3 regions of the Serratia bockelmannii genome follow, and region 3 is predicted to be linked to each of the others. Evidence: predicted binding sites of a transcription regulator. Region 3 holds the regulator's gene; each other region holds the start of a gene.
What was found. The regulator LexA, encoded in region 3, represses DNA repair genes until DNA is damaged. The targets are predictions, from matches to a motif close to TNCTGTATGTACATACAGNA.

Region 1 (9,681 bases), 1.6 Mb from region 3:
TCCCTGCCCGCTTCGGCCAATCCGCTCCGCTGGCGATACCGGAACTATCGCGCTTCGACGGCCTCCTGAAGGGCAGCGGCGAACGCAACATGTCGACCACCATGGCTTTCGTTAATATCCTCGGCACGCTGCTCAAAGACGTCAACATCGGCAAACTGATCGTGCCCATCGTGCCGGACGAGTCGCGCACGTTCGGCATGGAAGGCCTGTTCCGCCAGATTGGCATCCATTCCTGGCTCGGCCAGCTGTATACCCCGCAAGACGCCGGGCAGCTCAGCTACTATAAAGAGGCCAAAGACGGCCAGATTTTGCAGGAAGGCATCAACGAATCCGGTGCGATATCGACCTGGATCGCCGCCGGCACCGCCTACAGCAACCACGATGTCGCGACGATCCCGTTCTATATCTTCTACTCCATGTTCGGGCTGCAACGGGTGGGCGATCTCGCCTGGGCGGCGGCCGACGCACGCACCAAGGGTTTCCTGCTCGGCGCCACCTCCGGCAGAACCACCCTGATGGGCGAAGGCTTGCAGCATGACGACGGCCACAGCCACGTGCTGTCTTCGGTGATCCCCAGCTGCGTCTCCTACGATCCGACCTATGCCTATGAACTCGCGGTGATCGTCCAGAGCGGCATGCGCAGGATGTTCGTTGAACAAGAGGATATTTACTACTACATCACCTTGCTCAACGAGGGCTACCCGCAGCCGCCGATGCCGGCGGGCGTGGAGGACGGGATTATCCAGGGCGCCTATTTGCTCAAACAGAGCGAAACGACAAACCAAGAGAGCCCGCGCGCTCAGCTGGTCGCCAGCGGTGCCATCATGCGCGAGGCGCTGGCGGCGGCGGAGCTGTTGGCGGCGGACTTTGGCGTCGCCAGCGATATCTGGAGCGCCACCAGCCTGAGCGAGCTGCGCCGCAACGGCATGGCGGCCGAACGCTGGAACCTGCTGCATCCGGAAGATCCGCCGAAAGTTCCTTATATTCAGAGCCTGCTGGCGGCGCATCCCGGCCCGGTGGTGGTGGTGACGGACTATATGAAGATCGTCGGCGATCAGATCAAACCGTTCTTGCCCGACCGCACCTTTATCGCCTTGGGCACCGACGGCTTTGGTCGCTCGGACACCCGCGAGGCGCTGCGTGAGTTCTTCGAGGTCAACCGCCATTTCATCGCGCTCGCCGCGTTGAAACTGCTGGCTGACGAAGGCCGTATCGCCCGCAGCGAGGTCAACCGCGCCATGGCGCTGTATGGCATCGCCCCCGATAAGCCGGATCCGGCGGCGGTGAAGTAACACTCAGCCTACCCACGCCGCCGGTTGTCACCCGCGGCGTTTTTCTTCCTTCGATTCGGCGGAGCACGGCGCCTGCTCCCCAAGCCGCACCACCGGAATGTCCGCCAGCCGGGTGGTGTAGGCCGGCGACAGCATGTCGCGCTTCATTTGCCACGGTTTGACGATCCCCTGCCCGGCGAACCACACGCGCCCGCGCCCTTCCTGATTCAGGCGATCGAGGGTCGCCATCAGCCGCTCGCTGTTGCGGCGCGGCGGGCAGTCGTCGAACAGATCGATCTGCGCCATGGCTGCGGCGCTGAAATCTCCCAGCACCACGCCGCCCTTCAGGTAACGTCGCCCCTCCTGCCAGATGCTTTCCAGCGCACGTACCGCCATGGCGATGATGTCGCGGCTGTCATTGCTCGGGGTTTGCAGCCGGGCGGTGCCCATATTGCTGTAATACCCTTCACCCGCCGAATGCGGGCTGGTTTTGATAAACACCGACACGTTGCGGCAATAGCGCTTTTCCTGCCGCAGCTTTTCGGCGGCGCGTTCGGCGTAGCTGCAGATCGCCTCGCGCATGTGCGGGTAGTGCGTCAGCCGCTGGCCGAACGAGCGGGAACAGATGATCTGCTCTTTGGCGGCCGCCTCATCCTCCCATTGCAGACACGATTCGCCGCGCAGCTCGCGTATCGTGCGCTCCAGCACCACGCTGAAGGTTTTACGCGCCAGCCGGGTATCGCAGTCCGCCAGCTGTAGCGCGGTGTGAATACCCATCGCCTGCAACTGGCGAGTCAGGCGGCGCCCCACGCCCCACACCTCTTCCACCGGGAGCAACGCCAGCAGTTTGCGCTGGCGCGCCGGATCGGATAAATCCACCACGCCGCCGGTGCCGCGCCATTTCTTGGCGGCGAAGTTGGCCAGCTTGGCCAGCGTTTTGCTCGGCGCAATGCCGACCCCGACCGTCAAATGCAGCTCGCGCCGGATGCGATCGCGCACCCGCTGGCCGAATGGCTCCAGCGCCTCGCAGTGCGCCACGCCGTCCAGCCGCAGAAAGGCTTCGTCCAGCGAATAAATCTCCACCGCCGGCGCCATCTCTTCCAGCGTGTCCATCACCCGGCGGGACATGTCGGCGTACAGCGCGTAGTTGGAGGAGAACACCGCAACGTTGCGGCGGCGCATCTCCTCTTTGATTTTGAAATAAGGCGCCCCCATCGGCACGCCCAATGCCTTCGCCTCGGCGCTACGGGCGATCACGCAGCCATCGTTGTTGGACAGTACAATCACCGGCCGCCCCCGCAGATCGGGCCGAAAGATGGTCTCGCAGGAAGCATAGAAACTGTTGACGTCTACCAGGGCGAACATGGCTACTGCCCCTTCATCGCCAGAGGCCAGACTGGCGTTATCGTCAGTGGGTTGTTATTCATAACGGCACCAGGTTACTGTTCATGCATACAGTATTTGTATTTTTCTGGCGACGATCAAGTAGAAACCACCTCATCGCTGCTATCCGTTTGATGCACTTTGGCTTTTAACTCAGCCCTCCGTTTACCTGGAGCCGAGTTTTTCATTAACGGCGAACTTCACGCAGATCGAAACGAATCGGAATGGTCACGCTGAATTCCGCCTGCCCCGCTGCGATCTCGTTGCCGGGTGTGGGCAGTGGAGAAGCGCGCTGCGGTAACTGAAGCGCCTCCCGGTCGAGCGAAGCAACGCCGCTCGATCGCAATAGCTTCACGCCCAGCACGTTTCCCTGTCGATCCAACGTCACGGCAACCTGAACAATACCCTGGCGCTGCTGGCGTACCGCCAGGGCGGGATAGCGTTTGAAACGGCTCAAATGCGCCAACAGCAGGCCGCTCCAGACCGAGGCATCCTGACTCGGCTGCGACGCCACGCTGGTTTGCGGCGCGGCAACACGCTTTCCATCCAGAGACGGCGGCGCGCTGGTGCTTGATGCTCTTGAGTTTGCAGACGCCATTTTTTCCTGTTCTTCTTGCCTTGGGCGCGGCGGTTCCGTCTTCGGTTTGATGGGGTCGTTCCGTTGCCCTTTGGCCTTGCTCTGCCGCTCCGTTGCACGCGGTGCATGAATCAGCGGAGGCATCGCCGCCTCCGGTTCCCGATTGGCCTGCCGTTGCGCCACCGCCTGTACCTGGCGCACGCCGGTTGGCATCGGCTCCGTATTGGGTGTCGATTCAGCCTGCTCGGCAACCATCATCAACACCATCGGTTGCGCCGCGGGCAGCAACGGTGGCACCAGGTGATAACCAAGGCCAAGCAACAACGCACCATGCAGACCCAACGCCAACACATTGGCGGTAGCCCAGCGCCATCGCCCGCCTGTAGGGGGTAAAGAGAAATCGCCAGATAATACGTTGTGATTGAACATAGGGAGCGGTACTCAGGTTAAGCGTAAAACAGACCAACGTACGCAGCGGTCAACGGCAGTCGGGGTATGTCAGAAAGGTCGTTTAGGCACGCGGCACCGGGCAGGTAACGAGAAAGAACAGGTCAATAGAAAAGGAAATGCCCTAATGGCAGAGTAAAAAACTTTAGGATACGGTGATGAAGTATTTTGACAGCATATTTACCCTAACCGGCAACGCGCCGGGCAGTGCCGCGATGACGCGCTCGGGGTCAGCCAGCGGGAACGCACCGGAGAGCCTCAGGCTGGCGACCTCCGGCCGGCAGCGAATAACGCCCTGACGATAACGCCCCAGTTCCATCAGGAAGTCGTCCAGCCGCATGTTGTCGGCCAGCAGCATGCCTTGCCGCCAACCGGGCTCTTGCGTCACGCGATACGGTTCGCCAATGCCTTGCCGGCTTAATCTGCCGCCCTGACCGGCGTTGAGCACCGCGTTCCGATGCGCCGGTGAAAGGATCGTGACCCGGCCAAGATAAACGGCGATATCACTGTAAGTTTCCCACAGGCGAATGCTGAAGCGAGCAGCCTGCACCATGAGCTCGCCCTGCGGCAATCTCACCGTCAACGCACCGCTTTCCGGCGGCAGATTCACCATCATTTCGCCTTCCAGCAATGTGGCCTGCTGACGGCTGACGTTGACCGCCGTTTGCGTGTTCAGCATCAACTGCGCGCCATCCGCCAACGCGACGGTTTGCTGTTCCCCCACCGCCGTACGGTAATCCGCCAGCCAGGGGCGCCATGGCAGCGCGCCCGAACCGACACCAACCGTCCCCACCACGCCGATGGCCGCCAGGCTTCTCAATAACCGGCGACGTTGCGGGTTCGGCAACTGCGACAGACTACGCTGCGCCGCCGCCCCGTTAAGCAGAGAAAAACGGGATGAAAACGCGGCGATATGCCGCCAGGCGCGTTCATTTTCCGGTTTCGCCTGATACCAACGTCGCCAGTTTTCCCTATCCGCGTCGCTTGCCTCTTCCGACATCAGCTGCGTTAACCACGCGGCGGCCTCTCGCGCGCTCTGCCGATCGATATCCGATTCCATCATGGGTTCCGCACCTGCCGTTACGCCGCCAATGCAAAGAAACAGTGCAAATTAGCGCGCTGCAGATATTGTTTCACCGAGCTGGTCGACACCCGTAAACGTTCAGCGATGTCGCAATAACGCATGCCCTGCAGGTGCGCCAACAGGAAAGCCTCGCGGACGTGCGCCGGCAATCCGTCCAACGCCTGATCCAACTGTTCGAGCATTTCGAGGGTTTGTTGACGAACTTCCGGCGAGGGCGCCTCGATCGCCGGCAACTCGCTCAAGGCCTGCAGATAGCTCTCTTCGATTGTTTTACGCCGGTAATAATTCGCCACCAGCCGGCGCGCTACGGTCGCCAGGAAGGGGCGTGGTTGCCGAATGGCGAGCAACTGCGGGCTCAGTAAAATACTGATGAAAGTATCCTGCGCCAGGTCTTCGGCGTGATGCGCACACCCAACCTTCTGTCGCAGCCAATGGCATAGCCAACTGTGATGCTCAAGGTAAAGCTGTTGAGCAAACCCGTTGGCTGCCGCGGCCTCTTTCCTCGCCATTCGGTGACACCAATTGATAATGAGATTGAAAATGATAATTATTATTATTTTAAAATTGTAACTTCTGTGTCAAGCGATTGCTGATGATTTATAAACGGCGAAAAAGTAGGGAAATACGGGGGGAGGAAACGTGAAAAGGGGCCTAAATGGCCCCTGCAGACAGGAGCGTCAAAAACGCTGACTGACGCTGAACTTGATGTTGCGCCCTACGCCGGACACCGATTCGCCCAGGTAAGGGTAATAATCGCGGTTGAACAGGTTGTCCACCGCCACGCGGGCTTCGAAGCCGTGCAAGCCGCTGGGCTGCCACGAGGCGAACAGGCCGTGCAATGCATAACCCGAGGTTTTCGGCAGGGCCCAGACAACGGCCATCGGATCGCCGTCGGCCGGTGAACGATCCTGTTTACGTACGAAATCGCCGGTCCAGCCGAAGGCCATGTCCCACTGCGGCACTTTCATGCCCAGCATCGCGTGTGCCGTAACGGGTGGAATTTCGGCAATCCAGGTTTCGTTGCCCCACGGATCGCGCGGTGAAGCGTCGCGTTTGCCGCGGATCGAGGAGAACGACAGGCTGCCGAACAGGCTTTCGCTGTCATAAAACGATTCGAGCTCCACGCCCTCAATGGTATAGCCCGGCAAGTTGCGATAGTTCGACAACGGTTGCCCACATTGGCCCCCGTGCCGTGCGGCGTCACACACTACGCCGCGACGATAGAAAATCTCGTCCTTGCCGCGATTGCGGAACAGCGTAGTGCGGATCTGCAGGCTGTCCCGCGCCATCAACACATCGTTGAAGTCCAGCACCGCGCCGAGACGAACGCCCGTCATGCGTTCCACCTGCAGGCCGCGGCTGGTACCGGGCACGCTGGAAGCGGCGTATTGCACTTCGTACTGTTCGTCGATCACCGGGGCGCGCCAGGTGCGGCTAACGTCGGCAAACAGGGACAGATTCGACGTCGCTTTCCACATCACGCCCAAATGCGGCGACCAGCCGGTATAGGTCACGCTGCTGTAATCATGGCCCACGAGCGGATCGCTGTCGTTATAGCGCGGCGCCCGGTTCGGTTGCCCGGTATTGGTCACATGATCGTAACGCACGCCCGGCGTCACGGTCAGGCTGCCGAAGCTGACCGCATCCTGCAGATAAACGCTGCGGGTTTCCTGTTCGCCCGCCGGCATGTAGTACGGCTGGAAATAGCCGTAGTTGTAACTGGCATTTTTCACCTGCGAAGGGTAATACATCAGGGTATCGCGCTGATGTTTATGCCAACGCGCACCGAGCAACAGCTTGTGCTCCAGCGGACCGCTGGCGAAACGGCTTTCATTGCTGACGTCAAACTGCCGATCGGTATAGTTCACCCAACTTTCATTGCCCAGCGTACCGAGATAGCTGAACTTTGAAGCGGAATCCGGCCGCTTGTCATGCTGCTCGGTCTTCGAATAGGCGTAAGACAGCGTCAGATTCAGCAACGGCTGCGCTTCCGGCGCCAGATTCCATTTCACCGAGTAATTGGTGTCTGTCTGGTCGCGATACACCAGAATGCGGCGCCACGCTTCTTCCCGGCCATATTTATCGATATCCGCCTGGCTGGGCGCGGCGATATCGTCCCGCTTGGCGGCGAAAGGCTGCCAGCCATCGGAATCAGATCGCATCGCCGACAGCGTCAGCGTTTGCGCCTCGCTCAGATAAATATTGGTTTTTAACAGGTAGGAAGCCTGATCGTTGGCAGAATAGGCAAAACGCGTGCCGTCCGGCCGCTTCAGGTTGCCGCCGTCACGCTTGCTCATGTAGAGCAAACCGTCGGCGGATCCTTCCGGCGTACGACCGTACAAGGCACCGCTGTAAATGCCCTGACGATCGTTGGTGTGGTAGCTGTACTTCAGCAAGCCGCCAAAATCTTCGCCCGGCAGCAGCATGTCCCCAGCATCTTTGGTCTCCAGCGTAATGGTCCCGCCAAAGCCGCCATTGCCGTTCAACAGATTGTGCGGCCCCTTATCGACCTCAACCTTTTTCAGCAGTTCGGGTTCGATGAATACCGAGCCCTGCCGATATTTCTCAAATCCCTTCGGCGCCCCGTCCAGCACGACCTTCACATCTTCCATGTCCCCCATGCCCCAGATATTCAGGCTTTGGCCGCCCGGGCGCGGCGAGCCCGCCATCCCTACGCCAGGCAAGCGATCAAGCAAACTGGCGATATTGTCTGCCTGCACGCGTTCGATGTCTTCTTTATCCAACACCGAACGGCCGGCGGCGACGCTGTCGGACAAACCGCCGACCACCGACAGTTCCGGTATCGTCAACGGCTGAACCGGCCCGGCGTCGACCAACCGATATCCCTGTGCGGTTTGCTGAGCGCGCAATCCGCTGCCCACCAACAGCGTATCGAACGCGTCGGTGAGGCGATAATGCCCCTGCAGGCCCGCGGTGTTTTTTCCACGCGTCTGTTCGGGCGTGAAAATCACTATCACGCCGGCCTTAGCGGCCGCCGTCTGCAAGGCGGGCGCCAGGTCACCGGCGGGAATGGCGAAAGGCAGGATAGCGGACTGCTCGACCGCCGCCGGTGGCACCGACGCACCGGGCGCCGCCATCGCGGAGGTGAGCATGCCCGATAATGCGCACCCTACCCCGATAGCGACCCGCTTCCCGGCGGTACGTTTGGCTGATGTGAACGTACGCCCTGCGCCGTTCTTGTTTTTTATGGCCATGAAGGATTCCCCTGAGTGTAATGAACTGGAAACTCAGTAGAGAGGTCACGCCAACGAAAAGATCGGGCAGAAAAAAGTGAAAAAAAATGCCGAAGTCACCGGGCCGCGTAGACGATAAAGGTCACCACGCCGAAGATCTCCAGTTGCGCTTCGTCGTCGAACACGATCGGCGCGTAGGCGGGGTTCATCGGCAACAGCCGCACATCGGGGTGACGCTGCAGTTTTTTGACGGTGAATTCGCCGTCCACCGCGGCGATCACGATATTGCCGTGCTCCGGCGTCAGGGCGCTGTCGACAATCAGCAGATCGCCATCCCGGATATTGCCGTCGATCATCGATTCGCCGCTGGCGCGCACGAAATAGGTGGCGTTGGGGTGCCGCACCAGCAGCTTGCCGATGTCCAGCCGACCTTCGACATAGTCTTGCGCCGGGGAAGGAAAACCGCAGGCCACGCGATCGGCAAACAGCGGTAACGTTAGGGGTTCACCTGGTGAAAAAGCATACAACCTTGAATTACTCAGCATAATCACAACCAAACTGTATATTTATACAGTAAAGCATAAACAAAACGCGAACGCGTGCAACCCCCTATCCCCCTGCGGATCGCGCTTTGCCGCGTAATATAATAATTTTCTGAGCGATTTTTTTTTACGCCTGCTAAGTGTTTTACTGCCCCTTGCACACACGTTATCCACCAAAACTGTGGATAATGCGGCACTCAGACCGTTGGCGTATCGATGGGCAGGATGAGTGAGGGGTTGTCATTGCGAACGGCGCCGACGGCGGGCGATACCGGTTGCCAGACGAAATCCTCTGCCTGCAGGCTGCACACGTCAGCCTGCATTTGACCAGAGGGCGGGACTAAGCGGGTGTCGAGCCAGTCGCGCGCGGCCGTCGGTCTCTGCTGCGTACAGCGCCGCAAAGAACAGCGGCAGGCCTTGCCTCAGCAAGAGCCCACGGGAGGAACGGCGGACGGCCTTACAAAATGACGCCAATAAAATTGCGACTGGCAATGGCATCAATGGGACGGCCAGAGACGAAAGTCAGTACGTTATGCCAGGAGCTTGGGATAACCCGACAAACGCTGTACCGCCACATTTCCCCTGATGGTCCACTGCGAGCTGACGGTATAAAGCTGCTCAACCGGGGATAATTTTAGCGGACGGAAAAATCTGGGGTTCCGGCGTAGAACCCCGAATAAGGAATAATCCTTAATTCATTTCAGGATTATTAATTCCATCTAAAACCTCTCGGCAATATTCTTTTTTATAGGCTTCATCATTACTTAATGACTTAACCAAAAAATCAGCATTTTTCCAACCATTATCCCAATGCGTATCGAATCCTGACTGTTCATACTTTAATGTTCTAGTTAATGAGTCTTTTATTTGTTTTTTATATTTATCAATTTTCTCATTGGTTGCCCCACAAACATCATGTGCAACACGAGCATTTGAGCCAGAAAAACCTATTGCTGAAATTGCCATCGCTTCATTTGATTTGTCGAAATCATTCGCATATGCCACAGCATTAGATAAAGCGAATATGACAAGAGCAGGTATGATTTTTTTGTATGAAATCATCTTTCACCTCTAACTCATTGATTGTTCATGGGGTCAGTTGGGATATCGAAAATTATTGTACATTAAGGCTGCTTTTTAATCAGTCTCAACTTCTTTATAGAAGGCCTGAATGCGACAAACT
Region 2 (9,681 bases), 2.3 Mb from region 3:
ACTTGCATGGATTGCCGCTCATATGAATCCGGAACTGGATAACCGGATGAAGCAAACAATCCGCGCCCGCCGCAAACGTCATTTTAACGCAGAACATCAGCATACGCGTAAAAAATCTATCGATCTGGAGTTTTTGGTTTGGCAACGATTAGCTGCCCTGGCGCGCCGCCGTGGCGTTACGCTTTCGGAAACCGTCGTGCAACTTATCGAAGACGCTGAACGCAAAGAAAAGTATGCAAACCAGATGTCATCGTTGAAAGAAGACTTGAAGGCGATTCTTGGCAAAGATCCCAAGTAAGTGCGTGAGAGCGCCTTTGTGGCGTTTGGCCTTGAAGGGTTGTGGCAACAACAATAGGACGAAAAAAAACCCCGCTAGGCGGGGTTTTTTATTAGGCGAGTAAACTTAGCCCTGAGGCTGAGTTACAACGTCTTTGATACCTTTAACTTCGATCTCTACGCGACGATCTGGTGCCAGGCAAGCGATCTGAGCTTTGGTAGCGCGGCCAGATTTATAGCCACAGGTGTTGCCAGTAACTGCATCTGCTTCACCCATACCACGTGCAGAGATTTTGTCTGACGGGATGCCTTTGGAGACCAGGTAGTCAACAACGCTTTGTGCGCGCTGTTCGGACAGTTTCTGGTTGTACTGGTCAGAACCAACAGCGTCGGTGTAACCCAGAACAACTACAGAACCGTCTTTAGGATCCATGGAGCTCAGCTGGGTGTACAGCTGATCCAGAGCCTGCTGGCCTTCTGCTTTCAGAGTAGACTTGTTGAAGTTGAACAGCACGTCAGACTTCAGAGTGAAACGCTTGGTTTCAACAACTGGAGCCGGAGCTGGAGCTGGTGCTGGAGCAACTACGTCATCCTGACCGAAGCGGTAAGAAACACCCAGGCTCAGCATGGTGTTGTCTGGACGTGCGCCAACGGTACCTGCGTCACCGATGTTGCTTACGAACTGGTAATCCAGGCGAGTAGCCCAGTTTTTGGTCAGTGCGTATTCAACACCAACAGCAGCCAGCGGAGAAACGCCGGTGTCGTGGTCGCTCAGGCGCTGGCCAGTACGGCCGTAGTTAGCTTTGGAGTCTGCACGCCATACCATACCACCCAGACGAGTGTAGATGTCCAGATCGTCAGCAATTGGGTAGCTCAGTTTAGCGGCCAGTTGAACGCCCTGCGCTTTGAAAGCACCGTTGTTCACGCTGCCTTTGTAAGGCATGCGGCCGAGCCAGTCATAGCCCAGCTCGAAGCCCAGGTATTGGTTTGCCTGGTAGCCCAGGAACGCGCCGGCACCCAGCTGATCTTTGTGGGTTGGGCCGTTGCCGATACCGTTCTGGTAACCGTTACCGTAGAAACCAGTGTCGTGGTACTGGGACCAGCCCAGTTTAGCACCGGTGTACCAGGTGTTATCTTTTGGAGCGGCTTGCGCTACGGTAGCGAAACCTGCCAGTGCCACTGCTAATGCGATAGCTGTCTTTTTCATTTTGCGCCTCGTTATCATCCAAATAGGCAATGAGCTTTAAAGCTGTTTAAGCCCTTGGTTAAATTCCTTCGCCAAGGTTTAAGCCCTCGTTTGTTACTCGCCAGTTTTTCTGACGTTATAGAGCAACCTTGGCGATGTAAAGTCTACAACGTGGCGCGAAAGTTACAAGTGTGATGTGATAAGGCTCTAAAAAAAAACGCGGAATCGTACATATTTGCTAACATTCTTTGCCTAAAAAAACGGCGATTCATCGAGCGTTTTTGCTTGCCAAACCGCAGCCGGACTAGCTTTGTGCCTTCCCACGCAAAGGTTCCGCTTAGGGGGTGCGAAAATGATGGGAAAAATCCTAAATTTACTTAATGATACAAAGAAGAGTGAATTTTTAGGGTGGAACAGTGTCCGTGAGTCGGGTTAATGTCACGTTGAGGCCGCATGATAAACCCATAGGCATTACCCAATTCTGCCGCACGTCTTAATTTTAGACGATCCTCCTCCGTTAGCTCAGGCAACCAGCCGAGAACCACGCTGTAATTTCCCGTTTGCAGCGCTTTTTCCATTGCCTCGACCGTATTCACCGGGCTGATCTGGCTCAATTGCATCATCTTATCTACAGGCAGGCCGGATTGCTGCAGCCATTGTTTGCTTAATTTTTGCTGCGGCGTCAGCCACAGAAGCCAGCGAGACTGTTTGCTCAGTTGTTGCAGCAGGGGCAACAGCAATTGGGCCACTGCGGGCTGGCGCTCGTTGTAAACAAGTTCACTGATCAAGCCATTTTCTTTGCCGACATCCGTGATCTTCGCAACATTGCGCGCTGTATAAGAGCCATGGCCGAAATGAGGTTGGTAGAGTGATTGAGTACGCATAAAGTTCCCGCCCGTCGCATTACTGTATGTTTATACAGTATCCCTGATTTAGGATAAGATCAACCCAAATTTTCGTAGCGGCTCGCATAATTGCGATCATTTTTTGTACCGATGATTTTTGTGATTGGCAGGCGGGCGGATAGTGCGTATTTTTCTAATTAGTTGTTCACGTTACTTTTTTCATTGATGAGAGAAATAATACGGCCAGAACCTAAAAAGGAGGAACGCTATGAAAAGGATGTCGACGAGAAGAATCGCGCAGGCTAAAAATTGCTTTGCGGCGCTGGGAGCCATCACAACACGGTCACAGTTTGGTGGCTACGGCCTGCTGGCCGAGGGGGTAATGTTTGCGGTGATAGCGGACGGCGAGCTGTACTTGCGGGCTACGGCGAGCATGGAACCGGCCTTTCGTGCCAGAGGGATGGTCAATATGGTCTACTCCAAGCGTGGAGCGCCCATCACTTTGCGTTATTACTGGGTTGACGAGTCGCTGTGGCGGGAACGCAACGAGCTGGTGGGGCTGGCCTGGCAGGCTGTCAGGGAGGCGCGCCGGGAGCAGCGGCTTAAGGCTGGCGATCACGGCCGACTGAAGGCATTGCCGAATATTGACGTTAATATGGAACGTCTGCTGTGGCGAGCGGGCATTCGCAACGCTTATGACCTGCGGCTGCATGGCGCCAAACGCAGCTATCTCCGTTTATTGAAACAGCAGACTAATTTGGGGCTACGAGTGCTGCTGTCGCTGGGCGGGGCGATAGCCGGTTATCATCAGGCGGCGTTGCCGGCCGAATTACGCAGCGAGCTAGTGCGTTGGTTCGATCATACGATGGCGATGCGCCGCCATGGGCATGAGCCGGTTATTCAGGGCCCATCGAACGGGCCCTGAATAGTTAGGCTGCCTTATTGATTTGGGCATGCAGCGCGGTGAGCTCTGGCAGCAGCTCGAGCACCAATCCCACCTGCTGCAAGACCAATTGTTCTTTGCTTTCAGGTTCCGGAACGGCTTTGCTGATGCGCTCCGCCAGCTGTTCCAACGCCTGCGCAATGCGCTGGCTGTTCCGTTCTTCCTGATGCAAGGCGCCGTCCACGTAACACACGGCGTCATTGAGCAGATCGAGCGTGGCCGGGGTGTTCAGCCGCTCGCGGTGCGCCCCCAATGCGGAGATATAGCTCAGGAGCGTGTGGTTCAGACAGAGCAAGCGGAAGGCGGCTTCCTGCAGCGCTTTGTCGGCTTTGGGATCGGCGGACATGTTGGAGATGACCGAAGCCAGTTCGGCATCGCTGTTGTGGGCATCACGTCGCGCGATGCGGTAAGCGAGGCCGTTATCCTTACCCTGGTGGTATTGCACCAGAATGGCGTCCAGATAACGGCAGTTGGCATTCAGCGTTTTATCCACCACCGCCGGCAGTTGGCGGAACTTCCAGTCCGGCCAGATAAAGCTGACTGCCGCCCAGGCGATGGCACAGCCCAGCAAGGTATCGTAAACGCGCGGGGCTGCCACTTCGAATCCTTCGCCCAACAGGTTAAAACACAACAGCACCAGCAGCGTGATGAACATCGTCGCGTGGGCATATTGTACGGTGCGGAAAGCGAAGAACAGAACGCCGGTGATGACGATCAACACCAGTTGCCCTTCCAATGACGGCACGAAATAGAGGATTGGCAGGCCGATCAGGATACCGGCCAGGGTACCGATGATGCGTAGCGCCAGGCGTCGGCGGGTAGCGTTGTAGTTCGGTTGACAGACGAACAGGCTGGTCAACAGGATCCAGTAACCGTGCTGCATACCCGTGAACTGGATGAAGGCGTAACCCACGCACAGTACCACCGACATGCGGATCGCATGGCGGAACAGGGCCGACTGCGGCGTCAAATGGCGGCTGATGCGCAACCGAATATCGCTCCAGCCGGTTAAGCGGTCGTCGGCCAGGCTGTTCTCTTCCGCTTGCCCGCTGGCCAGCGTCTGCTCTGATTCGATATTGGCCAGCTGCGCATCGATCGCATGCAGGTTTTTCAACAGATGCGCCAGCGCCTTGGTCTGCTCGTTATTGCCCTGGGTTTCGGCGATGCGTGCCAACGCCTCCTGAATGCGGCTGAAAGCCGGTTCAAAGCGCGGGTTGTGCTGGTACTTTTGCCGCAGCAGGATCGATTGTGCCAATTGGCGGCAGGCGCGTGCCTGCATGCTCAGCAGACGCTGGAAGCGGAACAAAATGTCGCTGTGACGAAATTGCCGGCTGAGCGCGTGGTACTGAACGTGGGAAGAGCTGGCACGCTCGTGGATATCCTGCGCGACAAAATAGTAGTGCAAGGTGCGGCGGGTGCCGCGCTGGCCACGATCGCCTTTCAGGCGCGTCAGCAGCGAGGCTTTGGTTTGGTTAAGCAACGAGACCAAGGCGCTGTTGGCCATTGCGACTTCCATCCATGGCAGGTCGGCGTCGCGTTCGGCGTCGGGATCGAACAGATTGGCTTTGGCATCCAGATAGTTGGCCAGTTGATCGTAACAGCGCGCCAGGTTCTCTTGCAGCGGCCGGATCGGGAACAGCAGGTGGCCTGCCAACGTCAGCAGGTTGTACCACAGCGCGCCGATCACCAGCAGCAGCGGTTGCTGATACCAGGCATCGTACATCGAGGTGCCGAGCATGGTGTAAACCGCGATCAGCAGCGCGCCGAAGGCGATGGTTGCATAACGCTGCCCCAAGGCACCGAGCAGGATAAAACCGCAGGTCGACGTGGTTAAGCCAAGGGCGAACAACCAGGGATAAGGGAACAGCAGCTCGATCGAGGCGGAGGCAACAAAGAAGCACACCAGCGTGATAAGCAGGTTGCGTAACCTGCCGGCCAGGCGGTCATCCAAATCGGTCAGGGCGGCTGCCACCACGCCCAGCGTTAACGGGATAGTCAGCTTGGGAATGCCGAGCCACCAGGGAACGGCGGTGGTGCCGATCAGCGCAATGAGGATGCGCAAGTGATACAGCAGGTTGCTGTTGTAAGTATAACGACGAACTGCGGGTGCAAAAGAGAGCACGAAAAACTCCTCAAACGGAGAAAAAATTAACGCTGTTGATAGTGGCGGCGAGCATTCTCAATACGGGCTTGCTGAGCCATTTCTACCGAGACGACGCGGCGTCCCACCGGCCACAGCGCGATGGCGGCTATTTTGAAATTGGCGATGCCGACTGGAATGCCGATGATTGAAACGCATTGCACGATACCGGCGGCAATGTGTGACAGACACAGCCACCAGCCGAACAGCACCAGCCAGATAATGTTGAGCAGCGAGCCGCCGGCGGAGAGCAGCGCATTGCTTTTTTCCGGATACAGTTCATCGACGTGCATCGCTTCGTTGCCGAACGGCACCAGCGACAGCTTGGTGATTTCCCAACAGGAGCGGGTAAGCGGCAGTGTGATGACAAGCAGCACGCTGAACACCGTAGCAATAAGCCAGCCTAGCGTGGTGAAGAAACCGCCCAACACAAAATTAAGAATATTCAGTACAGTACGCATAGACGTCATTCTGCTCTAATGATAGCCAAACCGCGATGCGGGCGTATTCACGATAAAAACGCAAAATCTATTCTACCCTTTTTTTAGCGCTAGAGTGCCACTGCTTATCGCAGGTAAACTGGCAGATATCCGTTATTTAATCTCAACATAGTCATGGCGCGACGATATGGAACTTAAAGCGACATCGCTGGGGAAACACCTGGCTCAGCACCCTTATAACCGTGTGCGGTTGCTGCACGCCGGCGTTGAGGTGAGCGGGGAAAAACATGAATACCTGATCCCCTTCAATCAACTGATTCAGGTCAGGTGCAAGCGCGGCATCGTCTGGGGCGAGCTGGAATTTGAATTGCCGGACGAAAAAGTGGTGCGGCTGCACGGCACCGAATGGCAGGAAACGCAACGTTTTTATCACTATCTGCAGCAAGCGTGGCAGCAGTGGAGCGCCGAAATGAGTGAGGTCAGTGCCGGCGTGTTGCAACAGCAGGTGGCACAGATTCAGCGCATAGAGCAGCAAGATAAATGGTTCAAAAAGTCTGAGCTGGGCAAGCTGCAACAGCAAATCCGTGAGGCTTTCTCCGCGTTGCCGATGCCGGTGACGCGTCTGGAGGAATTCGATAACTGCCGGGCCGATTACCAACTGTGTCTGCAATGGCTGCAGCAGGGGCTACACAGCGTCGAACAACGCAACCGGCAGTGGACCGATCGCATGCTGGAGCAACATCACGACTTCTTCCAGACCGTCGAAAGCTCACCGCTCAATGACTCCCAGAGCCGCGCGGTGGTCAACGGCGAGGATTCCGTTCTGGTATTGGCGGGGGCCGGCAGCGGCAAAACGTCGGTGCTGGTGGCGCGCGCCGGCTGGCTGCTGCGCCGTCAGGAAGCGCAGCCGGGCCAAATCTTGCTGTTGGCTTTCGGCCGCCAGGCCGCTGGCGAGATGAACGACCGCATCAAAGAACGTTTGGGTGATGTCGGCATTCAGGCCAAGACCTTCCATGCCTTGGCGCTGCAAATCATTCAACAAGGCAGCCGCAAGGCCCCGGCCATCAGCCGGTTGGAAACCGATGCCAAAGCGCGCAAAGAGCTGCTGATTACCCATTGGCGCCAACAGTGCGCGGAGAAGAAAGCGCAGGCCAAGGGGTGGCGTCAATGGTTGACCGAAGAGCTGGAATGGGAAGTGCCGGAAGGCGACTTCTGGCAGGATAAGCGCCTGGCGGATCGCCTGGCAAGCCGGTTGGAACGCTGGTTGGGGCTGATGCGCATGCACGGCGGCAGCCAGTCGGAAATGATTGAGCAGGCGGATGAAGACATCCGCGATCTGTTCTCAAAACGTATCCGGCTGATGGCGCCGCTGCTGAAAGCCTGGAAAAGCGCCTTGAAAGAGGAAGGGGCGGTGGACTTCTCCGGCCTTATCCATCAGGCGGTCAACATTCTCGACAAGGGGCGCTTCGTCAGCCCGTGGAAACATATTCTGGTCGACGAGTTTCAGGATATCTCACCGCAGCGTGCGCTGTTGCTGGCGGCATTGCGCCGACAGAACAAGCAGACCTGCCTGTTTGCGGTGGGGGATGACTGGCAGGCGATTTATCGCTTTAGCGGCGCAGAATTGACGTTAACCACGGCCTTCGCCACGAACTTCGGCGAAGGCGCGCAGTGCGCGCTGGATACCACCTATCGCTTCAATGAACGTATCGGCGAGGTGGCCAACCGGTTCGTGCAGCAAAACCCGCACCAGCTGAAAAAACCGCTCAACAGCTTGAGCAAGGGCAATAAAAAGTCGGTGGCGATCCTGCCGCACGAGCAGCTGGAGCCCTTGCTGGATAAACTGAGCGGCTACGCCAAGCCGGATGAGCGCATCCTGGTGCTGGCGCGTTACCATCATCTGAAACCGGAAGCGCTGGCGAAGGCGGGCACCCGCTGGCCCAAGCTGGATCTGGAGTTTATGACCATCCACGCCAGCAAAGGGCAGCAGGCGGAATACGTCATCATTGCCGGTTTACATGAGGGGCGTGACGGCTTCCCCGCCGTGGCGCGCGAGTCGGTGTTGGAAGAGGTGCTACTGCCGCAGCCGGAGGATTTCCCGGATGCCGAAGAGCGCCGTCTATTGTATGTCGCGTTGACGCGCGCCAAACATCAGGTATGGCTGTTGCAGGATCGTGAACGCCCTTCGGTGTTCGTCGAACACCTGCAGGATCTTGGCGTACCGGTGCAGAAAAAACCGTAGGCATCAGGCCTGGCGCCAGCCAGGCCGTGAGGATTATTTCAGGCGGTCTTGCAGGTAGCGCTGATAGTCGGGGATGGCGATCTCCACCTCGTTTTTGAACAGCGGAGAGTCGATCAGAAAATCGGCGGTCGAGCGGTTGGTGGCCACCGGAATATTCCATACTGTCGCCAGCCGCAGTAGCGCCTTCACGTCCGGATCGTGCGGCACCGCGTTCAGCGGGTCCCAGAAGAAGATCAGCATGTCTATCTTGCCTTCCGCAATCAGTGCGCCAACCTGCTGATCGCCGCCCATCGGGCCACTCAGCATGCTGGTGACGGGAATGCCGCTGGCGCGCTGGATCAGATTACCGGTGGTGCCGGTGGCGTACAGCTGGTGCTGCGCCAGAATAGTCTTGTGGCTTTCTACCCACTCCAATAGGGCCTGTTTGCGGTGATCGTGCGCCACCAGCGCAATGTGTTTGCGCGCGGCGATAGTGCGGGTAGTCAATTCCATCTCGGTGTCCTTCGCTCATCGGGGGATGTGCGACAGATTACTGAAACTGTTTTTCACTGCCTAGCGTTTGCGCCTGAAAATGCGAAGAAAAGGCGCCTTTACGGGGAAAGACGCCGGAAGGGATCAGCGAATCGGTTGTTTATTGGCCCAGCGTAGAAAACGTTTCTGTGTTTCCTTGTCGGCCTGTTGGAACCAGTATTGCAACATCTGTTCCGACACGTTTTCACCTTTCAACGTTACCGTCGGGGCGTTCAGCGGCGCGCCGGCCAACGCGAGGGCTGAGGGATTGCCTGCGTTCGCCTGAACAAAGGCCGGAACGGAGGCCGGGCGGTTCTGGCGGTTGTAATCGGTCATCACCTTTTCCAAATCGGTATTGAAGGTGACGCTGTCGGGATGCAGCGCATCATGTCGGAACGGCAGGGCGTTGCCGTCTTTATCGACCACCAGATAATTCAACGTTCTGTCAAAGCGTTGCGCATCACGATCGTTCTCGATGCGCGGCAGTTCGATCGCCACTTGGCTAATCTTTTGCGTATTGAAGGTGGCAACCAGCGGCAGGGACGTATAGGCCTGTGTATGCTGGCCGGAACGTACGGTTTTGGTCACTTTAAACAGCAGCTGGTGCTGCCCGCCGTCCAGTTCAAGGCTGTCGGCGCCTTTTAACAACGAACCTGTCATTTTCTTGCCGTCGACCACCAGCAGGTCGATGTCCGGGGAGAGTTTCAGGGTCGTAGCCGCGGCAGGCATACTGATGCTGAGCAACGCCGCAACCACCAGACCAAATTTCATCATTATCTCCTTATAAAGTGACGTAGCTCTAAGTGTTGAACACGGCATAGGTTGTGTCAAAATTTTTCAATCGGGTATTTTGTTTACATTTTTACATATTTTATCGCGTTTAGACACGACCGTGCGCAGCTGAACCGCGACAGCCTCTGACCATAAGATTGCGGTGAAGTTTCCTTCGCATTAGCGTTTAACCGAGCGAATGCCGATCGGTTACACTCGAAATGGAAAGTGACGCAGTGATAAACGGGAGTTGAAGATGCAAGATCAAGAGATTGTTGAGCTGTTGCAGCAGGTGAAAACCATCGCGCTGGTGGGCGCCAGCGATAAC
Region 3 (9,681 bases):
CACCACGCGGCGGCCTTTGCGATCGCCGATCCAGCCGAACACCAGCGCGCCGATCGGCCGCGCGACGAAGCCGACGGAGTAGGTGGCGAAACTGGCCAGCAGCGCCACCAGCGGCGTGGCTTCGGGAAAGAACACGTCGCCGAACACCATGCCGGCCGCCAGGCCGTACAGCGCGAAGTCGACGTATTCCATGGCGGTACCGAGCCAGCAAGAGAAGGTGGCGCGCCAAAATTGGCTACGCCCCTCTTTGGTTGCCAGGCGTTCATCGGCCGCCAGCGCGGCGTCGGCGGTCTGTGAAGGGGCAAGCGTTGTTTCGCTCATGGCAGTGCTATCCTCTTTTGTTCTGCGCCTGGAGGGGCGCGGCTAAAGATGGTTTCCCTGGTGCCGGCAACAAAGGTGTGCCGACAAATCATGTCGGACGCATGGCGATTCAACGCTGCTGTATCAGGGTATCTACGCGCGTAGATAACACAACGCGAGGAAGCTGAAACTTTGCGGGCGATCACAGAATCGTCAGCGCGCCGGGAAATGAAGATAGAGAAGGCGGATGGCAAAAAGATGACAGAACCCCGGTTTTTCCGGCCGATAGGCCTGCCGTTTTCGCCACGAATCAGCCTGCCGCTTTCGCATTTCTGCGCTACAATGGGGGCCTGTTAACAGTTTGTATCGCCTGGCGCGCCACACCGGCCGCGGTTCAGGCGAGGAGTAAAACAATGTCTGGCATCAGGGATTCCATCCTGCCGCCGCTGGAGTGGTTGTCCGAACAGGATCCTCCGGCGCCCGCCGCCGTCAGCGACTGGCTGATGGAGTTAGGCTCCATGACCCGCCGATTTGAACGCCATTGCGCCCAGGTGCGCGTCGAACCGCAGCGCGAATGCTTCGTCACGCGCGAGGCGCTGGGCGACGAGGCGAACCACCTGCCCGACAGCCCGCGCTACTGGCTGCGCGAAGTGGTGCTGCTGGGCGACGACCAGCCCTGGCTGCTTGGGCGCACGGTGATCCCGGAACATACGCTGACCGGCCCCGATCAGGCGTTGGTGGATCTGGGCACGCTGCCGCTCGGGCGCTATCTGTTCAGCAGCGGCGATCTGACCCGCGACTATATCCATATCGGCCGGCAGGACGCGCTGTGGGCGCGTCGTTCACGGCTGCGGCTGGCGGGCAAGCCGCTGTTGCTGACCGAACTGTTTTTACCGGCTTCGCCGCTGTATTCAGCGGTCCCCGCATAAAGAGAGGAGAGCAAGACGTTGGAGGGAAGCGTGACTCAAAGTAAATGGCGGGCTTACAGCCATTTGATGCGCATTGATAAACCGATCGGCACGCTGTTGCTGTTGTGGCCGACGCTGTGGGCGCTGTGGCTGGCCGGGAAAGGCGTGCCGCCGCTCTCGATTCTGGTGGTGTTCGTGCTCGGCGTGTTCCTGATGCGCGCCGCCGGCTGCGTGGTGAATGACTACGCCGATCGCGCGGTGGACGGCTACGTAAAGCGCACCGCCGGGCGGCCGATGCCGAGCGGTCGGGTGAGCGCGAAAGAGGCCAAGGTGCTATTCGTGGTGCTGGTGCTGATCTCCTTCTGCCTGGTATTGACGCTGAACGCTATGACCATCTGGCTGTCGCTGGCGGCGCTGGCGCTAGCCTGGGTGTATCCGTTTATGAAGCGGGTGACCAACCTGCCGCAGTTCGTGCTGGGTGCCGCGTTCGGCTGGGGCATTCCGATGGGCTATGCGGCGGTCAGCGAATCGCTGCCGCTCAGCTGCTGGCTGCTGCTGCTGGCCAACATCTGCTGGACGGTGGCCTACGACACGCTGTATGCGATGGTCGACCGCGACGATGACCTGAAGATCGGTATCAAATCTACCGCTATCCTGTTCGGGCGCTATGACAAGCTGATCGTCGGGTTGCTGCAGTTCGCGACGCTGCTGCTGCTGGTGTGGGTCGGTTATCTGGCGCAGCTCGGCGGCGCGTTTTACTGGTCGCTGTTGCTGGCGGGCGCGCTGTTCATTCACCAGCAAAAGCAGATCGCCGGGCGTGAGCGCGAAGCCTGCTTCAAGGCCTTCCTGCAGAACAACTATGTCGGGCTGGTGGTGTTTATCGGCATCGCGCTGAGTTATCTGCCTGCGTAACGGTTTCCTGCAGCAAGAAAAAAGGCACCTCTCGGGGTGCCTTTTGTGTTTCCGCGCCGGACGAAATCACTCGTCTTGCTCTTCTTGCGCATCGGTTTGCGGCAGAGCGTTGGTCTCTTCCGGCATGTTGACGCTTTCGATGGTCAGCTTGATTTCCGGTGTGATCAGATCGCTCAGCATGTTGTACACCTCGAGGGTGTGCTCGCGGATCGCATCGCCGCTGTCGTTGATATAGCCTTCTTCGCGCAGCGTCGCCACCAGGGTGGAGAATACCGCTTTATCGAAGAACTCCGGCGCGTTGATGCCGTGCAGCACCGACAGACGCTGCGCCATGATGCGGCTTTCTTTCTCCAGCGCGCCGCGGTTGATGCTCGGGTTAGCGCTGAGGATCGACATAGTGATGGCGTAGCGTTGCAGGGTTTCGCGCACCCCGGCGGCCAGCAGCTGCAGCGGGCGAATGCGCGCCGGGTTCAGCACCAGCTCGTCGCCTTTGTCGCAGATAAGCTGTTGGCGGATCAGCTCGTCGATCATCGGCCGCAGCACGTCCGGCAGCTGTTCCTTGTCGTTATGCAGGAACAGCTCGGCTTTCAGCATCGGGTAGATCATGCCGATCTGGCGCAGCAGTTCGGCGCGCGATACCCGGCGATGATGCATGACGATGCTGGCGATCAGCGACGGCAACACCAGCAGGTGGTGGATGTTGTTGCGGTAATAGGTCATCAGCACCGCCTGCTCGCGCGGCAGGATGATGATGTCGCCGATGTTGTCCTTTTCCACCTCGAACTTGTTCATGTTCAGCGCGTGATCCAGCAGCTCGTCCGGCGTCTGCGTCGGTACGGTGACATCATGGGCGTAAGGCGCGTTGCGCATCAGCTGCAGGTAACACTCGAGCTGCTCGAGCAGCTGTTCGCGGGTCAGCGAACGCTGGCGCGAGGCCAGCAGCGCGGTGGAACACAGGTTCATGGCGTTGGCCGCGGCGGCGTTGTTGATGCGCACCATGATCTGGCCGGCCAGATCGTTGACCGTCGGCGTCAGCCAGCTTGGGCGTTGAGCTTCGATCGGATCGATCGACTCGCGCCACTGCGGCACGTGCTGGTTGAGGTAAGCGGTCAACGGCAGCGGTTCGCCGAAGTTGACGTAACCCTGGCCCAGATTGCGCAGCTTGCGCAGGCCGCGCAGCATCTGCAGCAGGCTCTCTTTTTCCTTGGTGGCGCCGCGCAGCTCTTTGGCGTAGGTGCCCACTTCCATCACATGCTCGTAGCCGATGTAGATCGGCACCAGCGTGATCGGACGGGCGCCGCCGCGCAGCATCGCCTGGATGGTCATCGACAGGGTGCCGGTTTTCGGTTCCAGTAGACGCCCGGTGCGGGAACGGCCGCCTTCCACGAAATATTCCACCGAGTAACCGCGAGTGAACAGCTCGCCGAGGTATTCGCGGAACACCGTCGAGTACAGCTTGTTGCCTTTAAAGGTGCGGCGGATGAAGAACGCGCCCAGGCGACGGAAGATCGGGCCGGCCGGCCAGAAGTTGAGGTTGATGCCCGCAGCGATGTGCGGCGGCACCAGGCCCTGGTGATACAGCACGTAGGACAGCAGCAGATAGTCCATGTGACTGCGGTGGCAGGGCACGTAGACGATCTCGTGGCCGTCCTGCGCCAGCTGGCGCACGCGCTCGGCGTTGGTGACGTTGATGCCCTGATACAGCCGGTTCCAGGTCCAGCTCAGCACGCGGTCGGACAGACGCACGGTTTCGTAGGAGAAATCGGCGGCGATCTCTTCCATCAGCGCGATGGCGTTCTGCTGGGCCTTCTCGTGCGAGATCTTCTTGCTGCGCGCTTCGTCCTCGACCGCTTTTTCGATCGCTTTGGACGCCAACAGCTTGTTGAACAGGTCCTGACGGGCCGGCAGGCTCGGGCCTACCGCGGCCAGGCGCTGACGCGAGAAGTGCATGCGCGCCACGCGCGCCAGTTTCTGCGCGATGGTTTTATCCGTGCCGTGTTCGGTAGCCATGCGGCGCAGCGAAACGGTGTTGGAGAAGCGCACGAAGCTGTCGCGGCCGAGCCACAGCACGGCGAAGAATTTTTGCACGCCGTTCAACAGACGCAGGTGCGGCGTGCCGTGGCCTTCGCGGCCCGGCGAGCGGCCGAACATGACCGAAACCGGCAGCATCTGAATGTCGAGATCGGGATTGCTGCGATGCAGATCCAGGTAGTCGTGGAACAGCTTTACCGACTCTTCTTTCGGGGTGTAGTAGCGGAACACGCGCGGGCCGTCGTGAATGAACACGTAGCTCGGCAGCACGGTGCCGTCGATCTCCAGCGCGTTGAGCGGATCGGGCAGATCCTGCGCCAGGCACTGGGTGCGCAGCGTCAGCAAATCCGCCTTGGAATTGTAAGGTAAAACATACAAAATCGGCCGTGAGGGATCCAACCCTAGCTCGGTGACCGGATCTGAAGGGATGACCTTACTTCTTACCAACAATTTAAGTGGTAAATTCAATATTTTATAATAAATTTTACGCCAACCTGACATAACAACGTGAAGCCTCTTGTTAGCAATGCGCCGCAAGCATACCAGAAACCGGGTAGCAGATCTGTGGTGTTCGAAAACCGAGAGCCGTCAGCGCGGACTGTTCTAGACTCTTTTTATTATGACCGACCTCTGAGAAAGGCACGAAAACATGGCAAACCAAGCAACCGGATTGACCCGCATCATTAAGGCCGCCGGCTATTCTTATAAAGGGCTTTCCGCCGCCTGGCAACACGAGGCGGCGTTCCGCCAGGAACTGGTGGTGACCCTCCTGGCTATCATACTGGCTGTCTGGCTGGACGTGGGTGCGATAGCGCGCATTTTATTGATCGGATCGGTGGCGCTGGTGATGATCGTCGAGATCCTGAACAGCGCGATCGAGGCGGTGGTGGATCGCATCGGCAGCGAACACCATGAGCTGTCCGGGCGGGCCAAGGACATGGGATCGGCGGCGGTGTCGCTGGCGATCGTGCTGGCGCTGTTCGTTTGGGGCACGGTCTTGTGGCAGCATTTTGGCTGACGAAAGTCGCCTACTGACTGATTTTTATTTATTCTTCGGTTCCCAATCCGCGCTTACCTGTATATACTCACAGCAAGACTGTATAAACAAACAGGGGGCGGAATGAAAGCACTAACTACCAGACAGCAAGAGGTCTACGATCTGATTCGCGATCATATTTCGCAAACGGGCATGCCGCCAACGCGTGCCGAGATCGCGATGCGTCTGGGGTTCCGTTCGCCTAACGCCGCCGAAGAGCACCTGAAGGCGCTGGCACGCAAAGGCGTGATCGAAATCGTCTCCGGTGCGTCGCGCGGTATCCGCCTGCTGATGGAAGAAGAAGAAGGGCTGCCGCTGATCGGCCGCGTCGCCGCCGGCGAGCCGCTGCTGGCGCAGCAGCACATCGAAGGGCACTACCAGGTGGATCCTTCCCTGTTTAAACCGAGCGCCGATTTCCTGTTGCGGGTGAACGGCATGTCGATGCGCGACATCGGCATTCTGGACGGCGATCTGCTGGCGGTGCACAAAACGCAAGACGTGCGCAACGGCCAGGTCGTGGTCGCGCGCATCGAAGACGAAGTGACGGTCAAGCGCTTGAAAAAGCACGGTAACGTGGTTGAGCTGCTGCCGGAGAACAATGAATTCCAACCGATCGTGGTCGATCTGCGCCAGCAGAATTTCACGATCGAAGGGCTGGCGGTCGGCGTGATCCGCAACGGCGACTGGATTTAATCGCCGCGCCATCACCGCCGCTCCCTGTATCAATCGCCCCTGTTTTGGGGCGTTTTTGTTTCTGACCTCGCCCTTCGTCACTCTGTCACAGGAACATCCCATCATGCGCCTGATTTCCGCCTTCACCAGCGACACCGATAAAGCCCTGTGGCGCCTCGCCCTGCCGATGATTTTCTCCAATATCACCGTGCCGCTGCTCGGGCTGGTGGACACCGCGGTGATCGGCCACCTCGACAGCCCGATCTATTTGGGAGGCGTGGCGATCGGCGCGGTGGCGACCAGCTTCCTGTTCATGCTGCTGCTGTTCCTGCGCATGAGCACCACCGGCCTCGCGGCGCAGGCGCTGGGAGCGAAGAACCCGCAGGCGCTGGCACGCGCCTTTATGCAACCGCTGCTGCTGGCGTTGTTGGCCGGGGGGGCGATCGTCCTGTTGCGCTACCCGCTGATTGAACTGGCGCTGCGGATCGTCGGCGGCGATGGCGAGGTGCTGGAGCAGGCGCGGCGTTTTCTTGAGATCCGCTGGTTGAGCGCACCGGCGGCGCTGGCCAACCTGGTGCTGCTGGGCTGGCTGCTCGGCGTGCAGTACGTGCGTGCGCCGGTGATCCTGCTGATCGTCGGCAACCTGCTGAACATCGTGCTGGATATCTGGCTGGTGATGGGCCTGGGCTGGAACGTACGAGGGGCGGCGGCGGCCACCGCCATCGCCGAATATGCCACGCTATTGCTCGGCCTGTGGCTGGCGTGGCGAGTGATGCGTCTGCGCGGTATTACCCTGGCGATGCTGCGTCAGGCCTGGCGTGGCGATCTGCGCCGCCTGCTGGCGCTCAATCGCGACATCATGTTGCGCTCATTGCTGCTGCAGCTGTGTTTTGCGTCGCTGACCATTTTCGGCGCTCGCCTGGGGAGCGATGTGGTGGCGGTTAACGCGGTGTTGATGAACCTGCTGACGTTTACCGCCTATGCGCTCGACGGCTTCGCTTATGCGGTGGAGGCCCATTCCGGCCACGCCTACGGTGCCCGGGACGGCAGCCAACTGCGTAAGGTGTGGCACGCGGCCTGCAGGCAGGCTGGGCTGGTCGCGTTGGCTTTCGGCCTGGCGTATGCCGTTACCGGCCAGCAGATCGTGGCGGCGTTGACCTCCTTGCCGGAGCTGCGTGCGTTGGCCGCCCACTATTTACCGTGGCAGGTTATTCTGCCGCTGGTCGGGGTGTGGTGCTATTTGCTGGACGGCATGTTTATCGGTGCCACGCGCGGCGCCGAGATGCGTAACAGTATGGCGGTGGCCGCGGCAGGATATGGTCTGACGCTGTTCAGCGTGCCGCTGCTAGGCAACCACGGGCTCTGGCTGGCGCTGGCGGTGTTTCTGACGTTGCGTGGCGTGGCGCTGGGTTGGATTTGGCACCGTCATCAGGTGCGCGGCAGCTGGTTTGCTGCACGTTAGACCGGACGCTTTGTTGGGTTAATTATTAATTTATCTTATGTTTTTATTCATGTTTGCTTACATGTTTTCAGCCTGAATATTTCCGGTTTAGTTCGTTGTTTGTTAGCGTTTTTTGTGTTTATTTTTCTTTTTAATGGTTTTTTATTCTGATGTTTGGCTTTTTTATTTCCATGTTTAACTAGAATGAATCATGTGGCTGGTGAATGAAGGGGAGCGGTGCTTCTTAAGGTGAAGGGAGTATCAACCAGAAAAACTTCTGTTTAACCCCGGCCGGCGACAGGGATCACTGATTCACCACAGGTTAACGGAGAGACTATGAATAAAGATCAAGCCGACGGTAACTGGAAGCAGCTGAAAGGCAAAGTGAAGGAAAAATGGGGCAAGCTGACCGATGACGATCTGACGGTCATCGAAGGGAAACGCGAACAGCTAGTCGGTAAAATCCAGGAGCGCTACGGTTACCAGAAAGAGGCGGCCGAGAAAGAGGTGAAAGCCTGGGAAGGTCACACCAAACACCGCTGGTAACACGCAGGGCCGCCACTGACGGCGGCCGGCAACAGCGCAGGCCGGCGTCGCTCCATCCTCTGGCGCCCCGGCTGCAGGTACAGGGAAGTACCTGACTTCGTATTATTTCTTCTTGATGGCGATGCTGTGATCGTGTTCGGCGCAATCATGCTTGCTGTCACAAGCCTCAACTTCAACGCAACCGGCGCACAGACCGTGCGCTTCCACCACGCTGTGCCGCAGCGCAAATCCGGCTTCCTGCGCCAGCTTCTGCAGCGTTTCTTCCACGCCTTCGGTGGTGCGTTCGGTCACCTGGCCGCAGCGGTCGCAGATAAACAGCGCGGACGTATGCATCGGCTGTTCGAAATGGTGGCACAGCACGTAGCTGTTGGCCGATTCCACTCTATGGATAAACCCTTGCTCCAGCAGAAAATCCAGCGCGCGGTAGACCGTCGGCGGCTTGGCCTGCGGTTCGGCGACGCGCAGCAGATCGAGCAGGTCATATGCGCTGATTGCACCGGGTTGCTGAGTCATCAGACGCAGCACTTCCAGCCGTTGCGGCGTCAATCGCACATTGCGTTGCTGGCAGAGGCGTTCAGCCTGCGCCAGCAGCTTTTCCTGGGTGGTTGAGTTCATCGCAAATATCCCGGTACGTAAAAAAGCCGATTTTACCATGATTACGGCGAATCGCCGAGAGTTGCCCCCTTTTCCCCTGAGGATAGCGCAAGGAAAAGCGCGCCGATCGCGCGAAAAGAGAGTTGCATCACAACTTTTCCCCGCCGTCGGGCGGCAAATCAACGTTGCCGGTTTTAGCGCTGGAGAACGGGGGACGAGAGCGGTATAACGCCTTTCACCCGCGTGATGAGCAGGAGCCCTGTGTGATGACGGAAAGAGAGAAGCTGTTAGGCGGCCTGGAGTACAACAGCCGCGATGAAGAACTGATCGCCCTGTACCATCGAGCGAGGGCGTTGACCAAAAGCCTGGGGGCGCTGGACTCGCATCAGGCGGACGAGAAAAACCGCCTACTCGGTGAGCTGTTCGGTGCTTGGGGTGAGGCGAGCTGGATTGAAACACCGTTCTGGTGTGACTACGGGCAGCATGTCCGCATCGGTAAAAACTGTTTTATCAACGTCAATGCGGTGTTCCTCGATTGTAATACCATCACCATCGGCGACAACACGCTGATCGGCCCCAACGTGCAAATCTATACGCCGAGCCACCCGCTGAAGGCCGCAGAGCGCTTCACCGGCGATCCGGATTTCCCTTTCCGCACCTCGGCGCAGCCGGTGTCCATTGGCAACAACGTCTGGATCGGCGGCAACGTAGTGATCCTGCCGGGAGTGACCATCGGCGACGGCACGACCATCGGCGCGGGCAGCATCGTCACCGGCGACATCCCGGCCAACGTGCTGGCGCTGGGGCAGCCATGCCGGGTTATCCGCTCGTTGGAATAGGGCGTTATCGACGAGCAGGAGGCAAGGGGGCGGGATGGCTCTCTTTGCGGTGCGGGCCGTCGTTTGCCAACGGGCGGTCATCGGCCAACGCCAAGCGTGCGGCCGCCAGGCGGCTCATGACGGTGCCGATTGGCACCGCCAGCACTTTCGCGGCCTCCCGATAGGATAGCCCTTCGATATACACCAGAAACAGCGCGTTGCGCTGAGCCGCCGGCAGCCGGCTGACGCGTCGCATCACTTCATGGAGCCAGACCGGCTGTTCACCGTTGTCCGCATCGCCCAGCTCTTCCGCCGCCATGCAGCCTTGCCCCTGGCGAAGATGTTGGGCGCGAACTTCATTGAGCCAGATGGAGTGCAGGATGGAAAACAACCAGCGATCCAGGTGCGAACCGGGAGTGAATT

Region 1: the regulator LexA is predicted to act here: its motif matches at 8,513-8,532, upstream of umuD (translesion error-prone DNA polymerase V autoproteolytic subunit).
Region 2: the regulator LexA is predicted to act here: its motif matches at 2,367-2,386, upstream of sulA (SOS-induced cell division inhibitor SulA).

The regions. Positions count from the first base shown of each region.
Region 1 covers NZ_CP196512.1:3,173,545-3,183,225, forward strand. Annotated here, with positions in the region: gene aceE (pyruvate dehydrogenase (acetyl-transferring), homodimeric type) at 1-1,292, shown strand, start outside; gene umuC (translesion error-prone DNA polymerase V subunit UmuC) at 1,320-2,636, opposite strand; gene ACSJLU_RS15075 (energy transducer TonB) at 2,842-3,573, opposite strand; gene ACSJLU_RS15080 (FecR domain-containing protein) at 3,824-4,741, opposite strand; gene ACSJLU_RS15085 (sigma-70 family RNA polymerase sigma factor) at 4,759-5,271, opposite strand; gene ACSJLU_RS15090 (TonB-dependent receptor) at 5,440-7,977, opposite strand; gene umuD (translesion error-prone DNA polymerase V autoproteolytic subunit) at 8,073-8,501, opposite strand; partial or broken gene ACSJLU_RS15100 (SOS response-associated peptidase family protein) at 8,696-8,875, opposite strand; gene ACSJLU_RS15105 (hypothetical protein) at 9,189-9,560, opposite strand; partial or broken gene ACSJLU_RS15110 (recombinase family protein) at 9,636-9,681, opposite strand, start outside.
Region 2 covers NZ_CP196512.1:1,832,782-1,842,462, forward strand. Annotated here, with positions in the region: gene matP (macrodomain Ter protein MatP) at 1-298, shown strand, start outside; gene ompA (porin OmpA) at 404-1,483, opposite strand; gene sulA (SOS-induced cell division inhibitor SulA) at 1,840-2,346, opposite strand; gene ACSJLU_RS08735 (TfoX/Sxy family DNA transformation protein) at 2,576-3,232, shown strand; gene yccS (YccS family putative transporter) at 3,237-5,372, opposite strand; gene ACSJLU_RS08745 (YccF domain-containing protein) at 5,399-5,851, opposite strand; gene helD (DNA helicase IV) at 6,018-8,072, shown strand; gene ACSJLU_RS08755 (methylglyoxal synthase) at 8,106-8,564, opposite strand; gene ACSJLU_RS08760 (DUF2057 family protein) at 8,688-9,353, opposite strand; gene ACSJLU_RS08765 (CoA-binding protein) at 9,610-9,681, shown strand, end outside.
Region 3 covers NZ_CP196512.1:4,729,217-4,738,897, reverse strand. Annotated here, with positions in the region: gene ACSJLU_RS22515 (MFS transporter) at 1-321, opposite strand, end outside; gene ubiC (chorismate lyase) at 714-1,229, shown strand; gene ubiA (4-hydroxybenzoate octaprenyltransferase) at 1,248-2,120, shown strand; gene plsB (glycerol-3-phosphate 1-O-acyltransferase PlsB) at 2,187-4,652, opposite strand; gene ACSJLU_RS22495 (diacylglycerol kinase) at 4,801-5,169, shown strand; gene lexA (transcriptional repressor LexA) at 5,272-5,880, shown strand; gene dinF (MATE family efflux transporter DinF) at 5,984-7,321, shown strand; gene ACSJLU_RS22480 (CsbD family protein) at 7,637-7,846, shown strand; gene zur (zinc uptake transcriptional repressor Zur) at 7,949-8,461, opposite strand; gene ACSJLU_RS22470 (sugar O-acetyltransferase) at 8,707-9,279, shown strand; gene ACSJLU_RS22465 (RNA polymerase sigma factor) at 9,284-9,681, opposite strand, start outside.